Regions from separate parts of the Bacillus sp. GB_SG_008 genome, predicted to be linked through region 2. Evidence: riboswitches for the same ligand, from Rfam matches in the RefSeq annotation. Region 2 holds a riboswitch; each other region holds the start of a gene.
The links. A riboswitch is a leader RNA that binds a small molecule or an ion and turns the genes downstream of it on or off. The one in region 2 is predicted to bind S-adenosylmethionine.
Positions count from the first base shown of each region.

Region 1: linked by a shared signal. The riboswitch ahead of ACTDJC_RS07265 (methionine ABC transporter ATP-binding protein) and the one ahead of ACTDJC_RS09325 (Na+/H+ antiporter NhaC family protein) in region 2 are both predicted to bind S-adenosylmethionine.
Region 3: linked by a shared signal. The riboswitch ahead of mtnW (2,3-diketo-5-methylthiopentyl-1-phosphate enolase) and the one ahead of ACTDJC_RS09325 (Na+/H+ antiporter NhaC family protein) in region 2 are both predicted to bind S-adenosylmethionine.
Region 4: linked by a shared signal. The riboswitch ahead of ACTDJC_RS17925 (MetQ/NlpA family ABC transporter substrate-binding protein) and the one ahead of ACTDJC_RS09325 (Na+/H+ antiporter NhaC family protein) in region 2 are both predicted to bind S-adenosylmethionine.

Region 1 is NZ_JBPZSK010000002.1:448,345-455,921, reverse strand. Features, by position in the region: gene sufD (Fe-S cluster assembly protein SufD) at 1-427, opposite strand, end outside; gene sufC (Fe-S cluster assembly ATPase SufC) at 443-1,228, opposite strand; gene metQ (methionine ABC transporter substrate-binding lipoprotein MetQ) at 1,465-2,277, opposite strand; gene ACTDJC_RS07270 (methionine ABC transporter permease) at 2,514-3,179, opposite strand; gene ACTDJC_RS07265 (methionine ABC transporter ATP-binding protein) at 3,172-4,197, opposite strand; SAM riboswitch class I at 4,509-4,616, opposite strand; gene ACTDJC_RS07260 (hypothetical protein) at 4,743-5,087, opposite strand; gene ACTDJC_RS07255 (thioredoxin family protein) at 5,230-5,529, opposite strand; gene ACTDJC_RS07250 (toprim domain-containing protein) at 5,541-5,885, opposite strand; gene gcvH (glycine cleavage system protein GcvH) at 6,096-6,479, opposite strand; gene ACTDJC_RS07240 (arsenate reductase family protein) at 6,521-6,886, opposite strand; gene ACTDJC_RS07235 (DUF3978 family protein) at 7,256-7,577, shown strand, end outside.
Region 2 is NZ_JBPZSK010000003.1:305,530-313,106, forward strand. Features, by position in the region: gene ACTDJC_RS09300 (response regulator) at 141-773, opposite strand; gene ACTDJC_RS09305 (sensor histidine kinase) at 766-1,827, opposite strand; gene liaF (cell wall-active antibiotics response protein LiaF) at 1,827-2,567, opposite strand; gene ACTDJC_RS09315 (PspA/IM30 family protein) at 2,825-3,487, opposite strand; gene ACTDJC_RS09320 (lmo0954 family membrane protein) at 3,533-3,889, opposite strand; gene ACTDJC_RS09325 (Na+/H+ antiporter NhaC family protein) at 4,083-5,399, opposite strand; SAM riboswitch class I at 5,497-5,601, opposite strand; gene gltP (glutamate/aspartate:proton symporter GltP) at 6,097-7,368, opposite strand.
Region 3 is NZ_JBPZSK010000001.1:698,130-705,706, reverse strand. Features, by position in the region: gene ACTDJC_RS03615 (pyridoxal phosphate-dependent aminotransferase) at 1-1,190, shown strand, start outside; SAM riboswitch class I at 1,243-1,349, shown strand; gene mtnW (2,3-diketo-5-methylthiopentyl-1-phosphate enolase) at 1,414-2,658, shown strand; gene ACTDJC_RS03605 (2-hydroxy-3-keto-5-methylthiopentenyl-1-phosphate phosphatase) at 2,655-3,314, shown strand; gene ACTDJC_RS03600 (methylthioribulose 1-phosphate dehydratase) at 3,311-3,949, shown strand; gene ACTDJC_RS03595 (cupin domain-containing protein) at 3,927-4,439, shown strand; gene ACTDJC_RS03590 (hypothetical protein) at 4,685-4,963, shown strand; gene ACTDJC_RS03585 (DUF3909 family protein) at 4,992-5,324, opposite strand; gene ACTDJC_RS03580 (NAD(P)-dependent oxidoreductase) at 5,329-6,213, opposite strand; gene ACTDJC_RS03575 (serine hydrolase domain-containing protein) at 6,218-7,330, opposite strand; gene ACTDJC_RS03570 (sensor domain-containing diguanylate cyclase) at 7,427-7,577, opposite strand, start outside.
Region 4 is NZ_JBPZSK010000007.1:101,485-109,061, reverse strand. Features, by position in the region: gene ACTDJC_RS17935 (ABC transporter ATP-binding protein) at 1-262, shown strand, start outside; gene ACTDJC_RS17930 (ABC-F family ATP-binding cassette domain-containing protein) at 654-2,198, shown strand; SAM riboswitch class I at 2,376-2,490, shown strand; gene ACTDJC_RS17925 (MetQ/NlpA family ABC transporter substrate-binding protein) at 2,582-3,394, shown strand; gene ACTDJC_RS17920 (methionine ABC transporter ATP-binding protein) at 3,407-4,447, shown strand; gene ACTDJC_RS17915 (methionine ABC transporter permease) at 4,422-5,090, shown strand; partial or broken gene ACTDJC_RS17910 (DnaJ family domain-containing protein) at 5,427-5,727, shown strand; gene ACTDJC_RS17905 (thioredoxin family protein) at 5,743-6,054, shown strand; gene ACTDJC_RS17900 (hypothetical protein) at 6,072-6,314, shown strand; gene ACTDJC_RS17895 (histidine kinase) at 6,486-6,629, shown strand; partial or broken gene ACTDJC_RS17890 (IS6 family transposase) at 6,789-6,943, shown strand; gene ACTDJC_RS17885 (amino acid permease) at 7,019-7,577, opposite strand, start outside.

The DNA.
Region 1 (7,577 bases), on a different contig from region 2:
CTGTTAAACGATGTTCGTCAACTTTCACGCCGTCTTTCATTAAATACTTTTGTACTAATTCAGCATGCTCAGTTGCAGCTGTTACGATATCTGTAAAAATAACGCCTTTTGTTTTCGCCTCTTCTGATAAAGAAACGAATGCAGTTGTACCGCTACGCCCTACAAGAACGCTATTATTTTCGTCAATTAAATTTTTCACTGCTTCTGGAAGTTCTTCTAAAGAACGTACAGGCTCTTGCTTTGCAGTGTGACCTTTGCCGATAAAATCCCATTTATCAATTTTTGTTTTATCAGGCGTTGGCATTGGAAGTTCAGTTGCCTTTGCAAGAGCTTGTAAGCGGAACTCAGTCAACCAAGCAGCTTCGTTCGCTTCGCTTGCATGCTGACGGATAGAATCTTGATCGAAAGGTAATGTACCAATTGTCATGTTTATGCTCCTCTCTTACGCTTCTTGCTCTTCTGTTTCGTCTTCAATACCTAGTTCTTTTTTAATCCAGTCATAACCTTCAGCTTCTAAACGTTGTGCAAGCTCAGGACCGCCAGATTTCACAACACGACCATTCATCATAACGTGTACATGATCTGGAGTGATGTAATTTAATAAACGTTGGTAGTGCGTGATCATTAAGCAACCGAAATCTTCGCCGCGCATTTCGTTAATACCTTTAGATACAACTTTTAATGCATCGATATCAAGACCAGAGTCAATTTCGTCTAAGATTGCGATTTTTGGCTGAATCATCATTAATTGAAGAATTTCATTACGTTTTTTCTCACCGCCAGAGAAACCTTCGTTTAAGTAACGTTGTGCCATTGATGGATCCATTTCTAGGAATTCCATGTTTTTATCTAATGTACGGATAAATTTCATAAGAGAAATTTCATCGCCTTCTTCACGGCGTGCATTAATTGCAGAACGTAAGAAGTCAGCGTTTGTTACTCCGCTAATTTCACTTGGATATTGCATTGCTAGGAATAGACCCGCTTGTGCGCGCTCATCTACTTCCATTTCTAATACATCTTCACCGTCGATGATGATGCTGCCTTGTGTTACTTCATATTTTGGGTGACCCATAATTGCAGAAGATAAAGTTGATTTACCCGTTCCGTTAGGCCCCATAATTGCGTGGATTTCTCCACCTTTTACTTCAAGGTTTACACCCTTTAAAATTTCTTTGCCATCGATTGATACATGTAAATCTTTAATCGTTAATGTAGAACCAGCCATCTCAATACCTCCATTAATCATCTATATACATTTTAAAAATTCCTAAAACGTTCACATTCTCATTTTATTCTCATTCTAATTTTATATCAAATAAAATGATATCGCAAACGTTGAAAAAATGTAACAATTTTTCTACAAATACGAGCAGGTATTTTCTGCACATTATATTATGATACACCTTTCTTCCTACTTATATAAAGAAAAAAGGGCTGAAAAATTCTAGCCCTTTTTTCACCTTATTCACTTACAGGAAGTACAGCTCCTTTGTACTCTTTCTTAATGAAATCTTGAATTTCTTTTGAATGTAATACTTCGACAAGTTCTTTAATTTCTTTTCTGTTTTCGTCACCTTTACGAACAGCAATAATATTTGCGTAAGGAGAGTCTGATCCTTCAAGTGCAATTGCATCTTTTGTCGGATTTAATTTTGCATCAATTGCGTAATTTGAGTTGATGAATAATGCATCGCCTTCGTTGTTTTCATATAATTTCGGTGTAAGCCCTGGCTCAACATCTGTTTTAAATTTCAAGTTTTTTGGATTTTCTACAATATCTTTTTCTGTCGCTTTTACGATATCTACACCATCTTTAAGTTTGATAACGCCGCCTTTTTGCAGAAGTCCTAACATACGCCCACGCTCTGCTACGTTATTACTCATAATAACTGTTGCACCATTTGGAAGGTCTTTTAAGCTTTTATATTTCTTAGAGTAAATACCCATAGGCTCCAAATGAATTTTTCCTGCATTTACAAAATTATATCCTTTTTCTTGAATTTCTTTCTCTAAATATGGAATGTGCTGGAAATAGTTTGCATCAAGATCTTTATCAGCTAATGCTTTGTTTGGTAATACATAGTCTTGGAATTTTTTAATTTTTAATGTAATACCCTTTTTCTCTAATAGTGGTTTCGCTTGTTCTAAAATAACCGCATGCGGTACGTTAGAAGCACCAACTACAAGTGTCTTTTCATCTTTTCCGCCGCCACCACAAGCAGCTAATGCAAATACAAATACAGCAAGAAGTGCTGAAAATAATACCTTCTTCATAATTATAACATCCTTTCTTTTTTCAATATTCGAAATATAAATTCTATAGAGAGTTTCGTGTGAGACGAAAACACTTTATCCCTCATTAACGGGCAGTAGACTCCCCGTTAGAGCCCGATTGGGCGGGCTTTCCATCAGTGGAGGATACGGCCCTCCACTAATAGAAGTTTCACTTTATCCCAATAATAACTTTCTGAAGCTAGAGGTAGATAATATATCCACCACCAACTTTCCCTTTATCTTTTATCAAGACGCTTCGTAAGAAAATCACCAAACATTTGAATAATAAATACAATAACCAGCACAAGAATTGTTGCCATGAGAGTGACATCGCCATTATTGCGTTGGAATCCCTCTAAATAAGCAAGTGTACCAAGACCGCCTGCTCCAACAACTCCAGCCATCGCTGTATAGCCTACAAGTGCAATTGCCGTTACCGTAATACCCGAAATAAGTGCTGGCAAAGATTCTGGTATCAATACTTTTAAGATAATTGTACTCGTCTTTGCTCCCATCGCTTTTGATGCTTCAATAACGCCTTTATCAATTTCACGAAGCGCAATTTCAACCATTCTCGCATAGAACGGTGCTGCTCCAACAATTAATGCTGGTAATGCGGCACTTGCTCCAAGAATCGTATTAAGAAGAAACTTCGTAAACGGAATCAATAAAATGATTAAAATGATGAACGGAATAGAACGAAAAATATTTACAAACGCGCCAATCACAATATTGACTGGCTTGTTCTCCCACAGATTATCTTTTCCTGTGAGAAACAGTACTAATCCAAGAATAAGACCTAATACGAACGTTGCAAGCGTGGCAATTGCCGTCATGTATAACGTTTCTTGTGTTGCTTCTAACATTTGATCCCAATCGACATTTTGAAACAAATTATCCATGTGCAATCACCTCCAGCTCTACTTGCTCTTGTTGAATCGTTGCAACTGCCTCTGCAACCACATCTTCGTCACCTTTTAAATGAACAATTAAACTTCCATACGCCCCGTTTGTCGTTTGAGCAATATTTCCTTGCAAAATGCTCACTTCAATTCCATCTTTCTTCATTAATTCCTGCAGAACTGGTCTTTCCACTGCTTCACCAATAAATTGCAGTTTCACGACTTTTCCTTCCGGGTATTTTTCTACTAAATGTTCAATTGCTTCATCTGTATCTTCAGAATCTGTTATTTGCTTAACGAAGCGCTTTGTAATGTCTTGCTGCGGATTACGAAATACATCTAACACACTGCCGCTTTCAACAATCTTTCCTTTTTCCATAACAGCAACGCGGTTACAAATTTTTTGAATAACGTGCATTTCATGTGTAATGAGTACGATCGTTAAACCGAGGCGTTTATTAATATCGAGAAGCAAATCTAAAATTTGATCTGTTGTTTCTGGATCTAGTGCTGATGTCGCTTCATCGCATAATAATACTTTCGGGTTATTTGCTAATGCTCTCGCAATCCCAACGCGCTGCTTTTGTCCACCACTCAGCTGAGATGGATACGCATCTCCTCGCCCTTCTAAACCAACAAGACGAATCAATTCATCTACACGCTGTGTTCTTTTCTCTTTTGTCACTCCAGCAATTTCAAGCGGAAAAGCAATATTTTCACGAACAGTTCGTGACCAAAGCAAGTTAAAATGCTGGAAAATCATCCCGATTTCTTGACGCGCTTCTCGCAGTTCTTTTCCTCTAATTGCTGAAATCAAACGCTCTCCAACAGTAATTTTTCCAGACGTTGGTTTCTCCAATTGATTAAACAAGCGAATTAAGGAACTCTTTCCGGCACCGCTATATCCGATAACCCCGAAAATTTCACCTTTTTCTATTTGTAAATTCGCATTATCAACAGCAGTAACATCGCCGTTTTTGGAGCGATATATTTTCTTTACATTTTCTAACACAATCATTGATGTCACCCCTTTTTAATTAAAAAGTGTAAGCGGCTCTCCGCTATACCGATAAAGTGAAACTTCCATCAGTGGAGAGTTTTTTCATCTCCCACTGATGGTTAGTTGAACCAATCGGACTTTTACGGGCAGTTATCCCCCACCTATCTTCCTTGCTTCTCTCTGAACCTTCCGGTGGGGGATAACTGCCCGTTAATGCGGGATAAATGAAGCTGTTGTTTGAGCGTCCTCCTACACTGAAACAACAAAAAAACCTTTCTGCTTTAAAATGAGCAGAAAGGTTTATATACATAAATTACTATTATCCTTTCCTCTCATCTCTCAAAGCATTCGCTTTGCAGGAATTGGCACCATTTCAACATAAGTTGACGGTTGCCGGGTTTCATCGGGCACAGTCCCTCCACCTCTCTTGATAAGAGAAAATCAGATGTAAATTTCGTCTGATTTTGTCGTTATGAAGTTTTCGTTATTTCATGTTTTGAATTGTATCAACGCATGAAATAGATGTCAACAGAAATTTTTGCAAAGAAGGAACTTTCTGAAATTTAAGCACCTATTCGTAGCGGCTTACAAATATGAAATACAGATTCTAATAATAACATTGTTTGGTATGCCCCTCTATATGTAATGGCCTTTCTACGCAATAGTGACTGCAAACGAACTTGTCCTGTAATTAATAACTGCAAGTCATCTTCTTGAAAACAAACAAGTTCTTCCGTTCCCATTGCACCATTCGTAAGCTCAATTTTATCTCTTGAAATTTTCAATGAATAACGCTCATCTTGAAAAGTAAAACAAACAGTCCGCTCAAATTGCGGCAGTAGCGGTTCTAAATGATATTGCGTATTGGCATATGTTACAAATGATTGAAGCAGTGAATACAATTTCATCTCCGTCACACTCCTCATATCACGTTTTACATAATACCATTCCATTTCTATAACGAGCTCTCCTGTATCTTTCTCTCGACAAAAAATCACTTGTTGCTTATATTTCCCAAGAAATATGTCGAGGCGGCAAAGTATTTGCCGCCTATTGTAATTCCATATATAAATATTCCACAGATTGAAATGCATATATTTTCTTCATAAGTTGATTTTTCTCAAATATAAGTAAACACGGAACGCTTTCAATTTCGTACTCCCGCGCAAAATGCGGTGCGTAATTTAAATCTAGCATCCCAATTTCCAAATGAGGTAATGCGGCTTCAACAACTGTTAACATTTTTTTAGCAAGTTGACACGTACCACACATTGGCGTATATACGTATAACACCGTTTTATCTTGATTTTCAACTGCAGCCATAGCTTCATTTCCTGTCAAATCGATCATTCTACCATTCCTTACCGTAAAAATTCTGTATAAACGTCAATGTCAGCTCCCCATAAAACGTTCGCTAAATGATTTGATGGTGCAGTTGCAACCTCACGATACGAACGATCAATATAAATATGTTCAGCATGTGGAAATTCTCGGCGAAATTGTTTGCGTAGCTTCTCTCCTGCATCATCTGCGTCCACAAGCACATACACTTCTTTATCGTACAGCTGATCAATAAGTTCATCCATTTTCGACAAACTAATTGTACCATTTGTACAAACAATTTCCACCGGTTCTCTAATAATCGTTTCAATCTTCTTCTTATCTGATTTACCTTCAACAATAATTACTTTTTCCACATAGACCACTTGGCATCACCCGATCACCATATACTATGATACAACCTTACCTTTAGTATATAGTATATTCGATATTTCAATGTTGTTTCCTGTTTATTTTTGTGAATAAAAGCGGAAGTGGCTCGTTCAGAATGTGGGGAAGAAGTGAAGCCACCGAACATTCTAGCTACTAGAGCTGACACAAATAAAAAAGGACAGCTATTAGCTGCCCTTTCCATCTTAGTCTTGATTGATCATTTCTTCGTATTGTTCTGCAGTTAATAAGTTATCCACTTGACCTGCATCTTCAATCTCAACTTTAATCATCCATGCACCTTCGTATGGAGACTCGTTAACAAGCTCTGGCTTGTCGTTTAATTCTTCGTTTACTGCTACAACTTTACCTGCTACAGGTGCGTATAACTCAGAAACTGTTTTAACAGATTCTACGCTTCCGAATGGCTCGTCAGCTTCGATTGTTGCACCAACTTCAGGAAGTTCTACGAATACGATATCTCCTAATTCGTGTTGTGCGAAATCTGTAATACCGATAACAACTTGGTTGCCATCAACTTTTACCCATTCGTGTTCTTCAGAGTAACGTAATTGTTTTGGAATGCTCATGTCTGTACCTCCAATGAATGTATTAATTATGTAAAAATACCTTATCGGTACTTTTTCCACACGCTTTCAAATTGTTCTTCATTAAAGCCAACTGTTACATGATTACTGCCTGTTACAATTGGTCGTTTGATTAACATGCCATCAGAAGCGAGCATGTCCAACATTTCCTCTTCACTTGCATCTTTTAGCTTATCCTTTAAACCAAGCTCGCGGTAACGCATTCCACTTGTGTTAAAGAACTTTTTTAATGGCAATTCGCTTTTTTCATATAAACTGCGAAGTTCTTCCTTAGAAGGTGGATTTTCAACAATATGAATCATTTCATATGCTACATCATTTGCTTCTAACCATTTTTTTGCCTTTTGGCATGTTCCACATTTTGGATATGAATAAAATGTTACTGGCATACATTCACCTACTTTTCACTAACCTTTACCTTATCATATAGAAAATATTTTTTCATTTCAAACTTTAACTTAATTCGCTAAGAATTTCTTTTATCCTGCAAAATTTTTTATTTTTCTTAAATTCTCAAAAAATACTTTACTACCCTAAAGAAATTATTTAACATAATATTAACTATGTTAAATATACGGTTTTTAAAACACGAAATACTAAATCAGTTTATATTGTTTTTTAGTAATTTGTCATGTATTCTCTTTAAGGAAGAATACAAATGTTTAATCTTTTTTACTGCTTGAAACTGTTATATTAATTCTTTTGTTCTATATTTTTGTCTTTGATAGTACATAAAGAAAAGGAGATTATTTAACTATATGGACCTACAAATTCACTCAGTCATCCAGCAACAAATTCAACATCATTCAGATCAAACTACAATCCACTTTCAACTTGAAGAACTTGATGAATTAACAGACACAAAGTTAAAGTCAACAACATTGTCTGTTGCTATAAACAAAGACATTCTCCAGTTTCAAGTGATAAAACAAACCGGAATAAACAGTACGAATACATATCGCAAAACATATGTCATTCCTGTAAAAGCATTTCACTACATTCTCGTATCAACACAAGAAGATTCAGGACAAATGAATGCTAATATACAGGTATTTGGACATCACGGTGAGTTTCTCTTAA
Region 2 (7,577 bases):
ATGTTAAAAATATCTACCTTTATATACAGAAAGAATTGAATCACCCTTACTATATATTGGATATTCTCTCACAGAATCTTCTAAACAAGTAAACATAACACTAAACAATGCAAAATAAAAAGGCGTTTCTACGGCCTTTTTTATTTTGTAAGCTGGTGGCGAAACGCATAAATAACCGCTTGCGTACGATCACTTACATGTAATTTATTTAAAATATTACTTACATGCGTCTTTACTGTTTTTAAAGCAATGAATAGCTCATCTGCAATTTCTTGATTACTCTTTCCTTGTGCAATTAATAATAAGATTTCAAACTCTCGCTCTGTTAATTCTTCGTGTAGCAGCTGTTCTTTCTTTTGACGCATACGTGACATCATTTTCCCGGTAACTTTCGGTTCAAGCACTGTTTCTCCATCGTACGTTGCCCGCACTGCATCTGCTATATCACTTGCTCTTGATGTTTTTAATAAATAACTAGTTGCACCGGCTTCAATGACTGGATACAGTTTTTCATCGTCTAAGAAACTTGTTACAACAACAATTTTCGCTTCCGGCCATTCTTGAATAATCGCACGCGTTGCCTCGACACCATCCATTTCATCCATAACAAGATCCATTAAAATAATATCTGGTTTTAATGATAATGCTAATTCTGAACCTTTTCTTCCGTTTTCTGCTTCTCCTACAACTTCAATATCCGGCTGAGTTGATAAATAAGCAGATACACCCATCCGAACCATTTCATGATCATCAACGAGCAATACTTTAATCATGCTGTTCCTCCTCTCTATCTATAAGAATCGGCACTTTCACCTCAATTTGCGTTCCTTTATTCGGAAAGCTTAATACCTTTAAAGTTCCGCCAATTTCATGGACACGTTCTTGCATGGAACGAAGACCGTATGATCCAGCTTTATTGACGCCTACTTCAAAACCTACGCCGTCATCAATAATTTTTAAAATTGCATATTCATCAATTTGACGCAGCCTTACTTCTGTTTTCTTTGCTTGTGCATGTCGCAGTGTATTTGACAACGCTTCCTGTACAATACGGAATAAGTGATCTTCTACACCTTTTTTCAATTGAATTGGCTCAATCAACCATTCAATCTTCATATGTTGTTTTCTTGAAAGCTCCGTTAATAATTCTTCAATACCTTCTGTTAATTTTTTACCTTCTAATTGAACAGGACGTAAATGAAGGAGCAATGCTCTCATTTCTGATTGTGCATTTACAACCATATTTTCAACAAGTTGTAATTGTTTTTGAGTAGTTTCTGATATATTAGCAGTTTGCTCATTAATTGCTGCCATCATCATTGACATAGCGAAGAGTTGTTGACTTACAGAATCATGAAGCTCCCTAGCTAAACGATGCCTCTCTTCTGAAATAACCTTTTGTCTCATTTCTTCATTCCAATGCGCTCGTTCATTCGTTACTTTTTGAAATAATCCTGCTTGCTCCTCTAATCTCCTAGCAAGTACAATTACCTTTCGCTCCACTTCATGAAATTCATCTTCTGCAGTAAACGAAGCATCTTTCGGGAAATTCCCTCGTTCTACTTCAAATAAAAAAGTCGTTAAACCTTGAATACGCTGCTGCATATAATAACCAATCGCATACCCAACAACTCCACCAATGAGAAGACTCATGCAGATAAGAAACAATCCAACTGGAACAGAAGCAATCGATTCTTTCCATAATAAATCATATACAGATTGCCCACTTTTCCATACATATACGATGGTACAAATGAATGCAATACTACTAGCAGATAACATAGAGTAGCGAATATACATCCATGAAATATTCTTTTGCCTTTTCATTATACTTTCCTCACTTCCGTATCGCCTACGATAAGCGAAGAAATAATTTTAATACGCCTAGGAGCCTCATTATAGTGTTCTGTTTTGAATGTTACATTGCGATTAAAACCTGTTTCTTCATGATTAGGAAGCAAAACTTTTCCAATAATAACAGAATGATTTAAAGATAGTTCAATATCGTATGGAACATACAAACGAATATTACCAATAACACCACGAATAACAATGACGGTTTCTCCTTCTGGAATCATAGCTGTTGTTAAATCAATTTCAACATCACCGATTCCATACTGAACATTAATATCTTCTAACTCATAAATATGATCCATTATTCGTACGTTACCAACCATTATATTCTTAAGATACGGTTCTGTTCGATAGATTTGTTTTTCTTCATTTATATATCCTTTTTCCTTAATTTCGACCTGTACCATTTTTGACTTCTGCTGACCTTGCACAAGCTGATAACCAACGAAAGCTAAACAAGCAAATAGAACAAGCACGAAGGCTGCTGATGAAAACAGGAAAAATACGAAAATGAGTCCTCCGACAAATAAAAGCACATTTCCTCTCACATATCGGTTCTTTTTTCGATAATTCCTTCCAAACATAATCATAATAAAAGCAAAAATAAGGGCACCCGGCTCAAAATGTCCGAGAATCATATCAAGAACAAGACCAAATCCAAATATAATGAGGAGCATTCCTACAAATTGTGTTTTCGAAAATTGTTTCTTCATCTCAGCTCCCCTTTCTTTGTCATATGTAAAGTGAAACTTCCATCAGTGGAGGTTTTTTCATCCCCCACTGATAGTTAGTTGAACCAATCGGGCTTTTACGGGCAGTTATCCCCACCTATCTTCCTCGTCTCTCTTTGAATCTTGAGGTAGGGGTTTTACTGCCCGTTAATGCGGGATAAACAGAAGAAAAAGGTATTGCATTCCAACACCTTTTCTTCTATCACTATATCATAAGCTTGTTTTATAATGTACTACAATTATTTTACTGATTCTTTTGTTATAGATACTTCTTTTTTCTCCTTCATTTCGCGCTCAAGCTTTGCAATCTTCATATCAAATGTGTCACGTTCATGATCTTCATTGATGCGAAGCTCTAAATCAAGAATGTGATTTTCAATTTCTTCAAAGCGTAAAAATGGGTTATTTTCATCCATTTTATGCAGAGCCGTATTCATGCGACGGTTCGCATGTGCCATATTTTCACGTGCCATTAATTCCATACGTTTTGCATTCATTTCTTTTAATTTATTTTTCATTTCAGAAAGGCGACGCTCTAATTCATCAATTTGTTCCATAACACCTGCATACATTTCTTCTAAGCGAGCTACTCGCCCTTCGTAATATGCGACTTCTTCTAATGCACGTTCTTGCAATTGCATTTCTCCTGCTTCTTGCGCAATTACAGCTTGCTTGGATCTCTTATTTACGAAATAACGCGCCTGCTCAAGCTCACGAGCAAAATTAGATTTTAATGTTTTATGACGCTCAATTAACTTTTCAATTTTTGTTACCTCACGTTCGCTATCACGTAAATATTGATTTAACATCGCAATTGGGTTTTTTCTTTCTTTCTCGTCTAACACATTATGAAGATCTGCAAGTATTGCCTCGCGTACACGTCCGAATAATGATTGTTTCATTTTAAATCTTCCTCTCTTCTACTTTATTATTTTAGTTGTTTAATATTAGTTATTTTTCATTAATTTGTTCCATTCATCTTCAAAATTGCTATATGGTTTAGAACCTTCTGAAGCAGACTCTACTACAACTTTTTCTTTTTTCCATTCGCGGTATCCATAATATAGAACGACTAATGCTACGATACCGATTAATGCTGGTGAATTAGAAAGGCCGATTGACAAGCCAACTAAACCGACAATACCCCAAGCTAACTTTCCAAAAAATGATCGTGCTCGCACAAATGACTTGTAGCTCCAATACACAATCCCTGCTCCAATTGCAAATCCTATAATACCAGCAAGACTTCCAAGAGCAATTAAAGCTAAAATACCGGCTGCGATAAACGCTAGAAACTGTTTCATCTTGTGCTTGCCTCCCTTCGATTTGATACTCTTATCTTAACTATTTTTTCATTTTTCTATAACGAGCTTAAGAACCGTTTTCTTCTCAGACTTAAGTCCTATTCATCATCAGACCTATATTTAAAGTGAGATGAAATTAGTCGTTATATTCAAAACAAAAGAGGATGCCTTATACAAGACATCCTCTTTTTCATTATGCTGTTTTTTCATATTCCTTTTTCTTAGCTATAGGTGAAAGACGCGGAAAATTAATTACAATTGAAATAATACCGCAAACCGCAACTAACATTGGATAAAATGAATACGGTAATAACTCAACTGGTGAAAGCGAAGCAAATCCTGCCGCTGTTAACATTTGTGCACCGTACGGGATTAACCCTTGCACGCTACAAGAAAATAAATCTAACAGGCTCGCAGATTTTTTCGGATCAATATTGTATTGATCTGCAACATTCTTTGCTAGTGGACCCGTGAAAATAATAGAAATTGTATTATTTGCTGTGCACATATTTGTCATACTTACAAGACCAGCAATTCCAAATTCTGCACCTTTTTTCGAACGAATATTACGCGTTAGTATATTCATTAAATACTGAATACCGCCGTTATATTGGATAATTTCAACCATTCCACCGATTAAAATCGCTAATAATACCATCTCCATCATACCATTAATTCCTACTGTAATACTTTTAAAGAAACTTGCTAATGTGTAGCTTCCATCTAACATGCCAATGATACCAGCAAACACTGTTCCTCCAGTTAATACAACTAGTACGTTACATCCAAGCAGCGCTGTAATTAACACCCCTGCATACGGCAAAATTTTCACCCAGTTAAACGCATGTGCCGTCATATTTGTATGAGTTCCTAACGTAAGAACGATTAAAAGTATAGTCGTAATAATGGCAGCCGGTAATACAATCAAGAAGTTTGTTTTAAATTTATCTTTCATTTCCGTTCCTTGTGTACGCACCGCAGCAATTGTCGTATCTGAAATAAAAGATAAATTGTCACCAAACATTGCTCCGCCAACAACTGTCGCCATAGCAAGTGCCATAGAAATATCCGTTTGCCCACTAATTCCTACTGCAATTGGCCCCAATGCTGCAATTGTACCCATTGACGTTCCCATCGCTAATGAAATAAACGCACCAATAATAAACAGTCCAGCAACTAACAAGCTTTGCGGAAAAATAGTAAGGGCTAAGTTTACGGTTGCTTCAACAGCGCCCATACCTTTTGCTGTTTCAGAAAATGCACCTGCTAATACAAAGATTAATACCATAATCATGATATCTGGATTGCCAGCCCCTTTAGCAAAACGTTCAACCTTTGTCGTAAAGTTTTCTTTTCTATTCATTACTAACGCGATAGCAACTGCAATTAAAATAGCAACTACGATTGGTAACTTATAAAAATCTCCTGTAATCACACCAGAACCAATAAATAGTGCTAAAAATATACCAAGTGGCAATAATGCCCATCCATTTCCTTTTGTTTGTTCCAAAGTAATATCCTCTCCTATTTCTAAACCTTTCCTTCACAAGAGCGAAAAAGACCTCTTCTAAAGAGAAGAGGTCTTATATATCATATAAGAAACACTCTTCTCATCTATCAAGCATATCGCTTGCTGGATTTGGCACAGCACTCTATATGAGTCCGCTGCCGAGGCATCGTAGGGCCAGTCCCTCCGCCTCTCTTGATAAGAAGGTTTCATATTATATTTTGTGTAAATCAATCCTTTATTACTTTACTCGCTGCAAAAGAAAATGTCAAATATTATTTCTATCAAAATAGTTGGTATTTTTTTGATATTTATAAAAAGTTACGAATGAATCAAACATTCCATGCAATTAAATAATATCTTTTATTTTCAAAATTTCTGTTTCTAAAATTGAAAACCATGAAAACTCCCGCCACTTATCTCCTTCGGATCTTGAAGTGGGGGTTTCTCGTGTATCACCTTCAAAAGATGCTTAACACGAGTGGAGTTGACACAGCTGCCTGATGGCACAACCCCTCTATTCCATCGGCAAACGCCTTTGGAACTGCTTTTTTTAAGATGTTATAGGAACCATTCACATCTGCGTTTAATAATTTGTTTTCTTTCGTTCGATACAGGCCACGCCTAATTCGTTTACCACTAAATACAGTAATTTCATATAGAAAAGCCCTCACGTATAACGTGAGGGTTTTGTTGTAATTTAAGCTGCTTGCTTCTCTGAAATCTCCTTCAAATAAGCTTGTCCTTTTTCTTCGTCATATTGACCTTCCCATTTAGACATAACAACTGCAGCTAATGAGTTACCTACTACGTTTACTGCTGTACGTGCCATATCTAAAATACGGTCAATACCAGCGATAAACGCTAAACCTTCAGCCGGAATACCTACTGTATGAAGCGTTGCTAATAATACAACGAATGATACGCCTGGTACACCTGCAATACCTTTTGAAGTAACCATTAATACAAGAAGCAATGTAATTTGCTCTGAAATTGATAAGTGAATACCATACATTTGCGCTAAGAAAAGAGCGGCAATTGCTTGATATAATGTTGAACCATCTAAGTTAAATGAATAACCTGTCGGAATAACGAAAGATGTAATGGCTTTCGGACAACCGAAACGCTCCATCTTTTCCATAATCTTTGGTAGAACCGTCTCTGAGCTTGCTGTAGAATACGCTAAAATAAGCTCGTCTTTTAAAATCTTAAAGAATTGAAAAATATTAATTCCAAATATTTTTGCTGTAATACCTAATACAACAACAACGAAGAAAATCATTGCTCCATAAACAACAATAACTAACTTACCTAATGGGATTAATGACGCTACACCAAACTTAGAAACCGTTACGCCAATTAACGCAAATACACCAAACGGCGCAAATTTCATTACTTGATTTGTCACCCAAAACATTGAATCTGCTACACCCTGGAAGAAATTCAGAACTGGCTTTCCTCTTTCTCCAATGGCAGCTACTCCTAAACCAAATAATACAGAGAAGAAAATAATTGGAAGCATATCACCTTTTGCCAATGACTCCATAATATTCGTTGGAACAATATTTACGAACGTATCAGCAAATGAATGGTGCTGTACTTGTTCTGTTGTCGCTGTATACTTAGAAATATCTGTTTTTTGTAACTGTGACATATCCACGCCTTTTCCTGGTTGGAAAATGTTCGCTACTAATAAACCAACAATAATCGCAATTGTTGTAATGATTTCAAAATACAGGATTGTTTTTCCGCCCAAACGTCCAAGCTTTTTGACATCACCAACGCCTGCCACCCCAACAATAAGACTGGCAACAACGATTGGTACGACGATCATTTTAATTAAGCGGATAAAAATATCACCAATCGGTTGTAAAATTTTAGCAACCATCGGATCACCATAAAAAATTGCTCCTACGGCAATACCGAGAGCAAGACCTATTAAAATTTGCCATGCAAGTCCAATTCTTTTCATACTTGCTGCGACCCCCTTCTTAGATGTTCTAAATTTCCATATTCTATTTTTCTATAAAATACAAAAATCACAGTATTAAATATTATAAGACTATTCAATACTTTCGCCCCTATTAAAATGATAAGACAAAAATAGAAATCTGACAACTAAAAAAATTTTCCTCTATGCAAATTTTTTTCTTGACAAAAACAAATCCAATGTCAGAAAAC
Region 3 (7,577 bases), on a different contig from region 2:
TGAAACATTTTCAACCTTCTGAGGTATTAACATCACTACCAACACAATTTTTTGCTACGCTTGTCACAAAAGTCAACAAAGCCGTGCAAGCTGGTCATGATGTTATTAACTTAGGACAAGGAAATCCAGATCAGCCAACGCCAGCGCATATCGTAGCAGCGCTACAGCGTGCAGCAGAACAACCAATTCATCATAAATATCCGCCATTTCGCGGGCATGAAAGCTTAAAAGAAGCTGTCGCTACGTTTTATGAGCGTGAATACGATGTACAGTTAAATCCCAAAACCGAAGTAGCTGTTTTATTTGGCGGAAAAGCTGGATTAGTTGAATTACCGCTTTGTTTTACAAATCCAGGCGATACAATTCTCGTTCCTGATCCTGGCTATCCAGATTATTTATCAGGTGTTGCCTTAGCGAAAGCAGAACTTGCAACAATGCCATTATTAGCAGAAAATCATTTTTTACCTGATTATACAAAGATTGATAAACAAACTGCTGAACAAGCAAAATTAATGTTTTTAAACTATCCGAACAATCCAACAGGAGCCATTGCAACAACAAAATTCTTCGAGGAAACTATATCGTTTGCAAACAAACATGACATTTTAGTTTGTCATGATTTCGCGTATGGTGCCATTGGTTTTGATACTAAAAAGCCAATTAGTTTCTTACAAGTTGATGGAGCAAAAGATGTTGGCATTGAAATTTATACGTTATCAAAAACATATAATATGGCAGGATGGCGCATTGCATTTGCCGTTGGTAATGAAAGTGTCATCGAAACGATCAACTTATTACAAGATCATATGTACGTCAGTATTTTTGGTGCCGTGCAAGAAGCTGCTTGCGAAGCTTTATTAAGTCCGCAAACTTGCGTAGATGAACTAGTAGAACGCTATGAATCTCGAAGAAATGCTTTCATTACAGCTTGTCGTTCTATCGGCTGGAATGCAGTTGCACCAAAAGGCTCTTTTTTCGCATGGCTTCCTGTTCCAGATGGATATACGTCAGAGCAATTTGCTGATGTACTATTAACACAAGCACACGTTGCCGTCGCACCGGGTATCGGATTTGGTGAACACGGAGAAGGTTATATTCGCGTTGGTTTATTACATACAGAAGAACGCCTTCGAGAAGCAGTTCACAGAATCCATCAATTAAAAATTTTCAAAAAAATATTGACAACGTAAAAATTCTCTGTCAAAATTCAGTTATCAAAAAAATTAAAACATTTCCAAATACTTCTTATCAAGAGCAGGTGGAGGGACGAGCCCGATGAAACCCGGCAACCGATCTACTTTATGTAGGCACGGTGCTAATTCTCGCAGCATTACGCTGACAGATAAGGAGCTGGTTGTAAAAAACCTCTCCTTAGCTGAGAGGTTTTTTTTATTCAACTAGGAGGTTATGAAAATGAGCGGAATAATAGCAACATACTTAATTCATGATGATTCTCACAATTTAATTTACAAAGCAGAGCAAATTGCTCTCGGTTTAACAGTTGGTTCGTGGACACACTTACCTCACTTACTACAAGAACAATTAAAACAACATAAAGGTTCAGTCATTAGTGTAGAAGAATTAGAAGACGATGAAAAAATAAATATATACCTTGATAAAAAAGTAAAACGCGGTCTTATTAAAATTCATTATCCATCTGCTAATTTTAGCAATGACTTACCTGCGATTTTTACAACTGTTTTCGGAAAATTATCACTGGATGGAGAAATTAAATTAATTGATTTGACATTTTCTGATGATCTAAAAGAGCGCTTCCCAGGTCCTAAATTCGGTATCGATGGGATACGAAACATCTTGAATGTCCACGAGCGCCCTCTTCTCATGAGTATTTTTAAAGGAATGATTGGCCGTAATATCGGTTATTTAAAAACACAGCTTCGCGATCAAGCAAGCGGCGGTGTAGACATTGTAAAAGATGATGAAATTTTATTTGATAATCCGTTAACACCACTGTCAGAACGTATTCGAGCTGGAAAAGAAGTATTACAGTCCATTTACGAAACATATGGTCATAAGACGTTATATGCTGTTAATCTTTCAGGACGCACTTATGATTTAAAAGAGAAGGCGAAACAAGCCGTTGCAGCTGGGGCTGATCTATTACTCTTCAATGCATTTGCTTATGGGCTGGATGTTTTACAAGCTTTGGCAGAGGACGATGATATTTATATTCCAATCATGGCACACCCAGCAGTAAGCGGGACTTACATAGCATCTGATTTATATGGGTTTTCATCTTCCTTATTACTTGGTAAGCTCCTTCGCTATGCAGGCGCAGATTTTTCATTATTCCCATCACCTTATGGAACTGTCGCTTTAAAACAAGAAGAGGCACTTTCTTTAGCAAAAGCACTTACAGATGAAAATGAGCCATTTAAACGAAGTTTTCCTGTTCCATCTGCTGGCATTCACCCAGGACTTGTTCCGCTTCTTATTCGTGATTTTGGTCAGCAATGTGTCATTAATGCTGGTGGCGGTATTCACGGACACCCATCCGGCGCACAGGGAGGCGGAAAAGCGTTTCGATCTGCCATCGATGCAACGCTAACAAACACGCCTCTTCATGAGGTTAATGATCCTTATTTACAAGCCGCCTTGCGTTTATGGGGCAATCCTTCTGAAGAGGTGAAGGCATGAGTATTCAAATTTTTTGCGATTTCGATGGCACAATTACAAATAACGATAATATTGTTGCCATTATGGAAAAGTTTGCACCGCCAGAAGCGGAAACAATTAAACAACAAATTTTATCACAAGAACTTTCTATTCAAGAAGGTGTTGGAAAACTTTTTTCTCTATTACCTACAAGTTTACAAAATGAGATTACAGCTTTCATTAAAGAAACAGCAGTCATTCGTACTGGTTTTATAGAATTTGTACAGTTTTTACGAGAGAACAATATCCCACTTTATATCATATCAGGAGGAATGGACTTTTTTGTTTATCCTCTTCTCGAAGGAATTGTTGATTTTGAGCAAATTTACTGTAATACAACTGATTTTTCCCATGAAACAATTCAAGTTAATTGGCCACATCTATGTGATGAACATTGTGAAAATGAATGCGGTCTTTGTAAATCAACAATTATTCGCAATTTAAGTTCACAAAGTAATTTTAAAATTGTAATCGGTGATTCTATTACAGACTTACAAGCCGCAAAACTTGCTGATAAAGTGTTTGCTCGTGACTTTCTTATTACAAAATGCAAAGAACATCACATTTCTTATACACCTTTTGAAACATTTCATGATATCCAAAACGAAGTAGGGAAATTGTTGGAGGTGATAAAGTGAAACAGTTATTTCGTCAATGGCAAGAACTAAGTGAACTGAAAAAAGAATTAACGGACCGGAATTGGTTTCCAGCAACAAGCGGTAATATTTCAATAAAAGTGAGTGACAATCCTCTTACCTTTCTCATTACAGCAAGCGGAAGAGATAAAACAAAAACAACACCCGACGACTTTCTGTTAGTCGATCAAAATGGAAATCCTGTTTTAGAAACAGATTTACGCCCTTCTGCAGAAACATTGTTGCACACTCATATTTATAACAATACAAACGCTGCATGCGTCTTGCACGTCCATACAACCGATAATAATGTAATTACAAACGTATACGACAAAGAAGTTGTGCTTTGTAATCAAGAAATTATTAAAGCACTCAATATTTGGGAAGAAGGCGCTTCTATTCGTATTCCGATTATTGAAAATTACGCTCATATCCCAACATTAGGTGAGAGCTTTCGCAATCATATTTACGAAGATACAGGAGCTGTTTTAATTCGCAATCACGGTATTACAGTATGGGGAAAAGATAGCTTTGATACAAAAAAGAGATTAGAAGCATATGAGTTTCTATTCCAGTTTCATATTAAACTATTATCAATTAAAGGAGGCGTTCAATATGGCGCAAATTCGTATTCATGAAATTAATACTCGCATTGAAAAAGAAATAGAAGTACAACAATTTTTACAAAATGAAGGTGTTTTGTATGAGAAATGGGATATTACAAAGCTTCCTGCTCATTTACAAGAAAACTATGCATTAACTGATGAAAATAAGAAAGAAATTTTAGAAGTGTTCGCAGAAGCAGTTGCTGATGTTTCTAGACGCCGCGGCTATCAAGCAAGCGATGTTATCTCACTTTCTCACGCAACACCGAATTTAGATGAATTGTTAGTAAACTTTAAGCAAGAACACCATCATACCGATGATGAAGTTCGCTTTATTGTCAGCGGACATGGCATTTTTGCCATCCAAGGAAAAGATGGGCGTTTCTTTGATGTCGAACTTGAACCAGGAGATCTAATCTCGGTTCCTGAAAACATAAGACATTATTTTACCCTTCAAAACGATCGTCAAGTTGTAGCAATTCGTATTTTTGTGACAACTGAAGGTTGGGTTCCTATTTATTAAGGTAGTCTGTTGGATAAAAGGAATTGGTACCCCTTTTCCTTCCTTTTATTCACTCTACATATATACATCCTCCTATGGGCAGGTTTATCTCATTTTATATGAGATAAACCTGCATTTTTTGTTGAATAATTTTTTACAATTTTATGAACATTTTGTGAACTTTTTCTGAATATTCTGTTTAAAATGTGTTATAATACAAATAATAGAAAAAACAAGTGAAATTGTAAAAAGGAGGAAGGGAATACATGGAGTTAATTTTAGCCATTCTTTTCGGTGTCGTTTGCGGGTCTATACCTGCTGTTGTGGGAGCTATTATGGAGGAATTAGAAGTTGGTATGATTGGTTTTGTCGCATCTTCTGTAAGCGCTTTATTTTTTGGTTTATATGGTGCAATTCCTGTTTGTTTACTGTTTGCACTATATATATTACGTCATTCTCGCACAAAACGATTTACTCGAACTAGAGTGGCTGAAGTCATTCCCTTTCCAATTGAAAAAGCACGCCGAGCAACAGGCCTTTCCTAAATAAAAAAGTCCTCATATGAGGACTTTTTTATTTATTTTCTTCTAAAAATTGAAATAGCTCCTGTAAATGAAGTGCATCCTCTCCATAACTAACCGAAACATAAAATTTCCCGTCTACTTCTGCATTCATATATAAATCAATGAGATCACGTTCGTACTTTAACGCTAAATAAAATTCCATCTCTTCTAGCATTTCTTTCGTTGTTCGAATGACATAACGACCTGTTTCATCTCTACCATATTCAAATACCGGTTCAAAACTATACTTCTTTTTAAACGCAGCCAGTTGCTTATCATTAATATAAATTGTTTCTGCGCGCTGTACCGTATCAATGATATTATCAAATTTCTCTAAACCCATACACTCACTCCTTTATGTATCGTTTATATAATGCCTGTGTTCCGCTATTTTCTTCACCGTCTTGCATCAATTGTTCATATAATTCTCGCGCAAGAGCTAAGCCAGGCGCAGATAACCCAAGTTGTTCTGCTTCTGCCAACGCAATTTTCATATCCTTAATAAAATGTTTCACGTAAAATCCTGGTTCAAAATCACCTTGTAACATGCGCGGTGCTAAATTACTTAATGACCAGCTACCTGCTGCACCAGTAGAAATACTTTGTAACACTTTTTCTGGATGTAAACCTGCCTTTTTTGCATAAGCAAGTGCTTCACATACACCAAGCATATTAGATGCAATCGCAATTTGGTTGCACATTTTTGTATGTTGGCCACTACCTGCATTTCCTTGCAATATAATGTTTTTGCCTAACAATTCAAATAACGGAAAGCATGCTTCATATACTTCTTCATCCCCACCGATCATAATCGCAAGGCTTCCTTCTTTTGCTCCGATATCTCCGCCCGATACGGGGGCATCTAATACATGAATTCCCTTGCTCTTCCCTTCTTCATAAATACGTTTCGCAAGAGTTGGTGTTGATGTTGTAAAGTCAATCGTAATCGTCCCTCGCTTGGCATGAGTAAGAATCCCCTCTGCACCAAAGTATACTTCTTCCACATCATGTGGATAACCAACCATAGTCATTACAACATCTACTGTTCTTGCAATTTTCTTAGGAGAATCACACCAGTACGCACCTTCTTCAATCAAAGCTGCTGTTTTTTCTTTTGTACGATTATATACATAAACAGTATAACCAGCTTTTAATAAATGACGCACCATACTTTTTCCCATAACACCTGTACCAACAAAACCAATAGAAGCTGGTGGCAATATCTGCTTCATCTTCTCATCCCCTTTTCTCTAATAAATCACTCACAAGTTTACGAAATTCATTATTAAACTCATCATCAATTCCATTTTGCACATTTGAGAATTCAATTACAAATAATTGTTTATCCCAATTAAAATTGTTAAATGTATTCCATCCCGAAAGTACACCATGATTATGATAATAATCTGGATATATATATAAGCTAAATGCATATTTTTTTTCTGAAGATGGTGTTAGCATTAATTTTAAGCTTTCAGCAGAGATAAGCTTACCTGTCATAATTGCTTCATCTAACTTTTTCATATCATGCACCGTTGTATACATCTCTCCGCACCCATATAACCAATTCATTGCTAATTTAGGCGCTAGCACAAGTTCATTCTCTTTCTTTTTATATCCTTTTGAAAAATTCACATCTCCTGCTGGTGTCTCTCCCATACCTGACTCTGTCATTCCCGCAGGAATAAAGATATGATCTGTAACGTATTGTGCTACAGATTGTCCCGAGTTTTTTTCTAGAATATAAGCTAGCAACATATAATTATAATCTGAATATAACCAGCCACTTCCAGGTTGAAAAGCAGTTGACTGTTGTCCAATCCATGTCACTAAACTAAGACGTGATGCCGCATTGACTTTCCCTTTTCCATGATCAGGGAGTCCCGATGTATGCGTTAATAAATGGTACAACGTAATATTTTTATTAGCAGGAAAAGAAGGAATATATTTATTCACGTTATCCTGTATATTTATTTTTCCTTGTTCTTGCAACTGTAGAACCGACACCGCAATTGTCGTTTTTGTAATAGAACCAATTCGATATTTTGTTTGCGGCGTATTTTCAATTTGTTTTTGTACATCCGCATAGCCATACCCTTTATCTAATATTGTACGGCCTTGATATGACACGAGAACTGAGCCATTAAATTGTTTATCTTTTAAATATTGTTCTAGTTTTTGTGCAACAGCCGTATAATCAATTTCTTTTTCTCTTTCTTTTATTGTACCAGTAGAGGGTATTGTTTTTATTGACTTTGCTTCTTTTTTAGCAGGTACTTTAAAAAAGAAATAGCTCCCAACTAATATAATAGAAAGAAAAAAAATAATTGCACTCCATAACGTCTTCATTTCTAAAAATCCTCCATCGCATCTTAAATAATTGTTCCTCCCTTCACCATTATCCGACAATAAAAAAAAATCGCAACAATTTGTTGCGAAAACATGTTACATTTTTTCTTTTCTATATAAGCACACTTGATTTTTCCCCTTGTTCTTCGCTTCATATAATGCAACATCCGCTCGATGCCTCAATATTTCTTTCGTAATTCCATTTTCGTATGCAGCAACACCAAAGCTTGCTGTGATATTTGAAATT
Region 4 (7,577 bases), on a different contig from region 2:
TACAAAAATGGAAGTTCATAGCTGGCTGCTAGAATCGTGGCAAAAAGGAAAGCAAACCATTATTATGGTCACACATGATTTAGATGAAGCTATTTTATTATCAGATCGTGTCTTCATTATGTCACAGCAACCATCAACAATTGTTGGAGAAGTCAAGGTGAACTTGCCACGACCTAGAACAATGGACATGTTAACATCTGAAGAACTAAAAGAAGATAAAACAGAGATATTAAAAATATTGGCTCCTTATATGAGGAAATAGACGAAAAAACTCTTAACAAATTTAATTTGTTAAGAGTTTTTTCTTTTGAGTGCAGGAACAAAAAGGAAAATGAAGAATATGATATAAGAGCTTTGTTTATACTATTATTATGAGAAAATAATGATTTCAAAAGGAGTGAAAGGATAAGATGACTTTATCAACTGTTCTTCAAATGGTTTTGGCTTGATAAGGGAGAAGTCTGCCCAATTTTTGATTAAAAGCCGACCAGAAGACAGTAGATAAAGAACCTTATTCCTTTCTTACAATAATAAATTGTAATGGGTAAGGTGTGTTCGCCTTACCCATTTTTATGTTCAGCTAATTGAATATTGTTTTTATCATGCTGTTCTCTCGTTTGGCTTTGTATTTGAGGCGAAAAGGAGAGAGTAAAATGAGTATGTTATCAGTTGAAAATGTTACCCATATGTACGGGGATAAAATAATCTTTCAAAATATTTGTGTTCGCTTACTTCGAGGTGAGCGTGTTGGCCTTGTAGGGAGCAACGGAGCAGGGAAATCCACATTACTGCGTATATTAGCAGGAGAGTTACTTCCTGATGCGGGAAAGGTTGAATGGTTTCCTCATGTAAATATTGGTTTTTTACAGCAACATATTGATTTACAAGCTGGAACAACCATTATGAAATATTTACAAAGTGCCTTTGTACATTTGTATGACATCGAGCATAATATGCGGCAAGTAGCGGAGAAAATGGCAACAGCAGGAGATAACCTTGAACAATTGTTAGTACAATATGGAGAGTTACAAAGTATACTAGAGCATTCTGATTTTTATCATATTGATGCAAAAATAGAGGAAGTTGCTGCGGGATTAGGGATTTTAGCACTTGGTATGGAGCGTGAGGTGGAAAAACTAAGCGGCGGCCAACGAACAAAACTATTATTAGGAAAATTATTATTAGAAGAACCGCATGTTTTATTACTTGATGAACCAACAAACTATCTCGATAACGTTCATATTGAATGGCTTATGGGGTATTTGAAAAATTACGAACATGCTTACATTGTGGTTTCGCATGATGAAGGGTTTTTAAATGAAATTACCAATGTAATTTATCATTTAGAACATAAAGGAATGAAACGTTATATAGGCAATTATCAAACATTTATAAAAAACTATGAACAAAATAAACAGCAATTACAAGTGGCATATGATAGGCAGCAAAGAGAAATTGGAAAGTTAAAGGACTTTATTCAAAAGAATAAAATTCGTAAAGCAAAACAGGCAAAAAGCCGCGAAAAAGTATTAGAAAAAATAAAAAAAATCGGAAAACCAACTTCTGCACTGCAGCCACGTTTTATGTTTCATGTTTACTGTAATCCTGTGAGCCGGATTTTAGAGGCAAAGGATATGCAAATTGGCTACACAGCGCCCTTATTCCCGCCAATTGATTTACAGGTAAAGCGCGGTGAAAAAATTGCCATCGTCGGCTATAACGGTATTGGGAAAACAACAATGTTAAAAACACTATTGGGACATTTGCAGCCTTTAAGTGGTATTGTGAAAATAGGAGAGCGAGTAAATCCAGCTTATTTTGCACAAGAAGAATTTGCTTCAGAACAAACACCAATTGAGGAAATATGGTCATTGCGACCTGATATGACTCAAAAAGAAATTCGGCAGGCCCTAGCAAGGTGCGGTTTAACAGAAGAACATATTGGGCAGCGGCTTTACTCATTAAGTGGTGGAGAACAAACGAAAGTACGTTTATGTGAATTGATGTTAACAGAAAGTAATGTACTTGTTTTAGATGAACCGACTAATCATTTAGATATTCGAGCAAAGGAAGCGCTTAAGGAAGCCCTCATGCAATATGAAGGTACGGTGTTACTAGTTTCTCATGAACCAGATTTTTATGAAGATTGGGTGACGCAAGTTTGGCATGTGCAGGGGTGGCGCAAAGAGATAAAATAAGGGATATCAAAGGAGCGTATAGCTCCTTTATCCCGCTATTTTTGAGCAGTAAGCCCCCCAATGGGGGAAGTTTCGCTTTATTGTTCGAGAATAAAAAAAATTCAGAAAAGCATGTTGACAAAATGTTTTACAAGATTTAGTATAAGGTACATAGTTTTTGACAACTTTATACCGATACTCTTATCCAGAGAGGCGGAGGGACTGGCCCGATGAAGCCCGGCAACCAAACTTACGAAACGGTAAGTTCAGGTGCTAATTCCAGCAAAACGATTATCGTTTTGGAAGATAAGAGAGGAAGCTACTTTTATATATAGGACACCTCTCTTAACTTTAGAGAGGTGTTTTTATTTTGTCAAAAAGATAGAAACTAAGGAGGAACTGAGATGAAGAAATTATTATTAAGTATTGTAAGCGGAGCTGTATTGTTACTAGGGGCATGCAGCCTAGATTCAACAAAAGATGCTAAGGCATTAGATGAGAAGAAAATTACTGTTGGCGTAACCGGCGGGCCGCATGAACAAATTTTGGAGAAAGTAAAAGAAGTAGCTGCAAAAGATCATTTACAAGTGGAGATTAAAGTGTTCAATGATTATGTAATGCCCAATGTATCGTTAGATGAAAAAGACATTGATCTGAATAGCTTTCAAACGAAATCATATTTAGATGTATTTAAAGAAGAACGCAAAATGAAGTTAACAGAAGTATTTTCAACAGTAACGTTTCCAATGGGGATTTATTCAAAGAAAGTGAAAGATGTGAAGGACTTAAAAGAAGGGGATGCAATTGCGGTACCGAATGATCCAACAAATGAATTACGCGCGTTGAAATTATTTGAGAAAGCGGGCGTATTAAAAGTTGATCCAAAAGCAAAAGAGAAGGCAACCGCGAAAGATGTAGTAGAGAATCCTAAAAACTTAAAAATTGTTGAACTAGAAGCATCCCAGCTGCCAACACAGTTAAGTGAAGTACAAGCAGCTGCCATTAATACAAACTTTGCAATGGGTGCAAAACTACATCCAGCAAAAGATTCTATTTTCCGTGAAGGAAAAGATTCGCCATATGTAAACTGGGTCGTTGTTCGCTCAGATAATAAAGATGATGCAGTCGTAAAGCAGTTTAAGAAAGCTTACCAATCACCAGAAGTGAAAGAATTTATTGAGAAAAAATTTGATGGAGCTGTATTGCCATCGTGGTAGGGGATGAAGTGCATGATTGAATTACAGAATGTATCTAAAATATTTGAAACAGAAAAAGGGAAAGTAGAAGCACTTAAAGGTACATCGCTTACTGTGAAAACAGGAGAAATATTTGGAGTTATTGGATATAGCGGTGCCGGGAAAAGTACGTTAATCCGCTGCGTCAATTTATTAGAAAGGCCGACGACTGGTCATGTTCTTATAAATGGAAAAGATTTAACATCTTTATCTTCAAATGAGCTTGCACAGGCAAGGCAAAAAATTGGCATAATTTTTCAAGGGTTTAATTTATTAAAAACAGCAACTGTATATGAAAATATAGCACTTCCGCTTCGACTTACAGGAGTTACAAAGGCTGAGATTCAAAATAGGGTAGAAAAATATTTGCGCATTGTTGGATTGTTTGAAAAAAAAGATGCGTATCCGAATGAACTTTCAGGGGGACAAAAACAACGGGTCGCGATTGCCCGCGCCCTATCTCACGAACCAGAAATATTACTAAGTGATGAAGCAACAAGTGCATTAGATCCGGAAACAACAGAATCTATTTTAGATTTGCTTTTAGAAATTAATGAGGAGATTGGGATTACGATTTTACTGATTACGCATGAAATGAATGTTATTCAGCGCATTTGTGATCGCGTAGCGGTAATGGAAAACGGTAGTATTGTAGAAAGCGGTAAGGTAAGAGATATATTTACGAATCCGCAGCATGACACAACTAAAAAGTTTGTAAACAGTTCATTTGCTTCAAAAATTCCTAACGTATTACAGGTTGAATTACAAAAGAATGGTGAAATCGTTACGTTATCGTTTATTGGAAATTCATCTGGTGAACCAGCACTTGCTGTTGCGACAAAGCGCTTTAATGTGTATCCCAATATTCTATCGGGGAACATCACCCAGCTGAAGCATGAGGCGTATGGAAAATTAGTTGTTCATATGAAAGGAGAAACAAAAGAAGTACATAGGGCATTATCATTTTTACAAGAACAGGGAATTATTGTAGAAGGGGGCGGAAAAGAACATGACCAGCAAGTCCTTTTTGGGTGAGTGGAGTGAAGTAATATGGGAAGCAACGATTCAAACATTTCAAATGACAAGCATTGCTCTTTTTATTTCAATTATCATTGCGCTTCCGCTTGGTGTAGCACTTGTGTTAACACGTCCCGGCGGGCAACTAGAGAATAAAATCATATATCCGATTCTCAATACAGTGATTAATATCATTCGGTCTATTCCGTTTATTATTCTACTATTTTTTATTTTACCTTTTACAAAATTCATTGTTGGGACAACAATTGGAGTAAAAGGAGTAATTGTACCACTTGTCGTATTTACAGCACCTTATATTGCACGTCTTATGGAAACAGCATTACTTGAAGTTGATCGAGGAGTATTAGAAGCCTATAAAGCGATGGGAATCTCGACTCGAAAAATAATTTGGTATGTGATGGTTAGGGAAGCAAGGCCATCTTTAGTTCTAGGTTTAACGATTGCGACGATCGGGTTAATTGGTGCAACTGCAATGGCGGGACTTGTTGGAGCAGGTGGGCTTGGTGATTTAGCATATCGCTTTGGGCATTTGCGTTATGAACCAGAAGTGATGTATGCGACCGTTCTAATTTTAATTATCCTCGTACAAGGATTGCAGTCTCTTGGAAATGGGATTGCTAGAAAATTAAAAAAAGATTAATAGAAAATGTAAAAACGGTGCCTCTTTTGTGCAAGAGCGCCGTTTTCTTTGTTCCAGTTAAGATAATTAGAGTTTCAAATATTAGAAAAACGACAGTTTTATATTTATCTCGCTACTTTTGGGCAGTAAGATCCCAACCTCAAGATGCAGAGAAAGTGAAGAAAATAGGTGGGGATGAAGAAATCCTACTTGATGGAAGTTTCACTTTATAAATCTATTTTGCGTGTATGAATCATATAAAAATAGCTTGTTTTATTGACGGAATTACATATATTTCCGTATGATGATAATGAAGCCACGGCACATGAAGTTTTTAACATATCTATATAAATGCTGATACATGACAAAGGAAAGCCTCTTGAATGAAAGGATTTGTCAATGATACCAGAAGCTTCGCATAAGTTATAAAATTTTAAAAAATGCTGGCATGATTCCTGAAGAAATGCAGCTACAAAAAGATATGTTAAAAATCGAAGATCTGATTGCTTGCTGTCACGATGAAGCAGAAAGAAGGCAATTATAAGAAGAATTAATTGCAAAATCGCTTCGTCTTCAGCAAATGCTAGAAAGGCGTAAATTAAAAGAAACATCAGTATTTGGCACATATCGTAAAAAGATATTTCAAAAATTCATGTAAGAAAGAGGGATTTGCATGAAACAATTCTCAAATATAGAAGAACTAACAGCATATATTGAACAACAGCCATTATTACTACTATTTATTAAAACTGAAGATTGCGGTGTATGCGACGTTATGCTCGAAAAAATAACACAATTACTCGAACATCATTCGAATGTGGAAAGAATTGTTGTTTCATTAGAGGATATGAGGGAAATTTCAGGGCAATATTTAGTGTTTACTGCACCAACTGTTTTACTATTTTACGGTGGAAAAGAAATAGTACGAGAATCTCGTTTCATTTCTTTGGAGAATATAAATCGTATTCTACAAATGATTGAATAGTGAAAGGGGGATTTAAAATGGAAATATTAGTAGGCGCTGTGCTTTTTATTATACTATTTTGGATTATTGTAAAAGTAATTGTATCTAGTGAAAGAAAGCGGGCACAAAAACAATATAAGTCTGATGCAACGGGTAGTACAACGTATACTGCTACACCATTTTTTTTCGCAGGACCTAGTGAGAGTTCAGGAGATTGTGATAGTTCTTTTGGTGGAGATGGTGGAGATGGCGGAGATGGTGGAAGTTGTGGTGGCGATTGAAGTTAATATGGAAATGCGTCTGAAAAGGCGCATTTCTTACTGTTTTGAAATTTAAACAAACGTTTGATTAGTTGGGGCAAAGCCTTGTGAAATGTATTAAACAAACGTTTGATTAATAAGGGAACTCATATCGATTAATAAAGATAAAAAGATATAAAGAGGGAATATAGAATGGAAAAAAAGCCGAAAGTAAAAAATAAAGGGAAGATGATTGCATTTGCTTTAGTAGGGGTAGGCGTTATTTTATTTAAGGTCGCGTTAAAAATAGGGAAACTGTATGCGATTCATAATTGGATTGACAAGATGTTTTCTTAAATAGGGGTCACCTTACATACCCATCAACTTAAGAAATTGGTTGTTCCCCAAAACGCAAAAAATGCACTAAATTCTCATAAATAACTGTTGTAGTGATATAAAATTTTCGTTTTGGGGATACTTCAAAATATTAGCTTGATGGACATGGGGCGGCACCCCAATATGCTTGGATTAAAATCATTGCAAACAGCTAAAAAAGTGATTGCTGGAATAGAAGTTATGCCTATAATCAAAAAAGGACAAACTCCCCAAGGTGAGAAGTTTGTCCAAAACAGATATATCTTATCTATAATTTCTTTGGTTTAACAGCATAAAATTCATTTCCGCTAGGAATCTTTCGTTCTTTTTTCATTTCCCACTATTTTTGCAACAGAACCAACAATAGTGAATTAGAATAATGATCTAATACTTGCTAGGACAGTAAGTATACCTATAATAATGACAAATACGTTGCTCGCTTTCCCTCTGTATTTAGCTAGTACTGGTACTTTGCGGATCGCATACATTGGTAATAGACATAAGATAGCAGCAACTAACGGACCACTAAGGGCATCAATGATTCCAAGAATACTTGGATTTGCATAAGCAACATACCAGCATGTTAATACAACAAAAGTAAGGATCATTGTCTTAACTGTTTTTTCTCCCATATTTTTTCCGCGTTTTTTACCGACCTTGATAATCATGTCACGCATTACCTCATATGCTCCTATATAATGGCCAAGGAAGGACTTTGTTATAGCCATAAAAGCAATGATAGGAGCTGCAATAGTGATGACAGGCGAATTAAGCTCATTAGCAAGATATGATAGAATTGATAAGTTCTCTTCTTTTGCTTTTATAAGATCAGCTGGAGTCAAACTCAATGTACTGCTCCAAACAAAGAACATAACAACAGCGAATGTCATGATATAACAAGCTTTTTGTATTTGAGCACATTTGGCATCA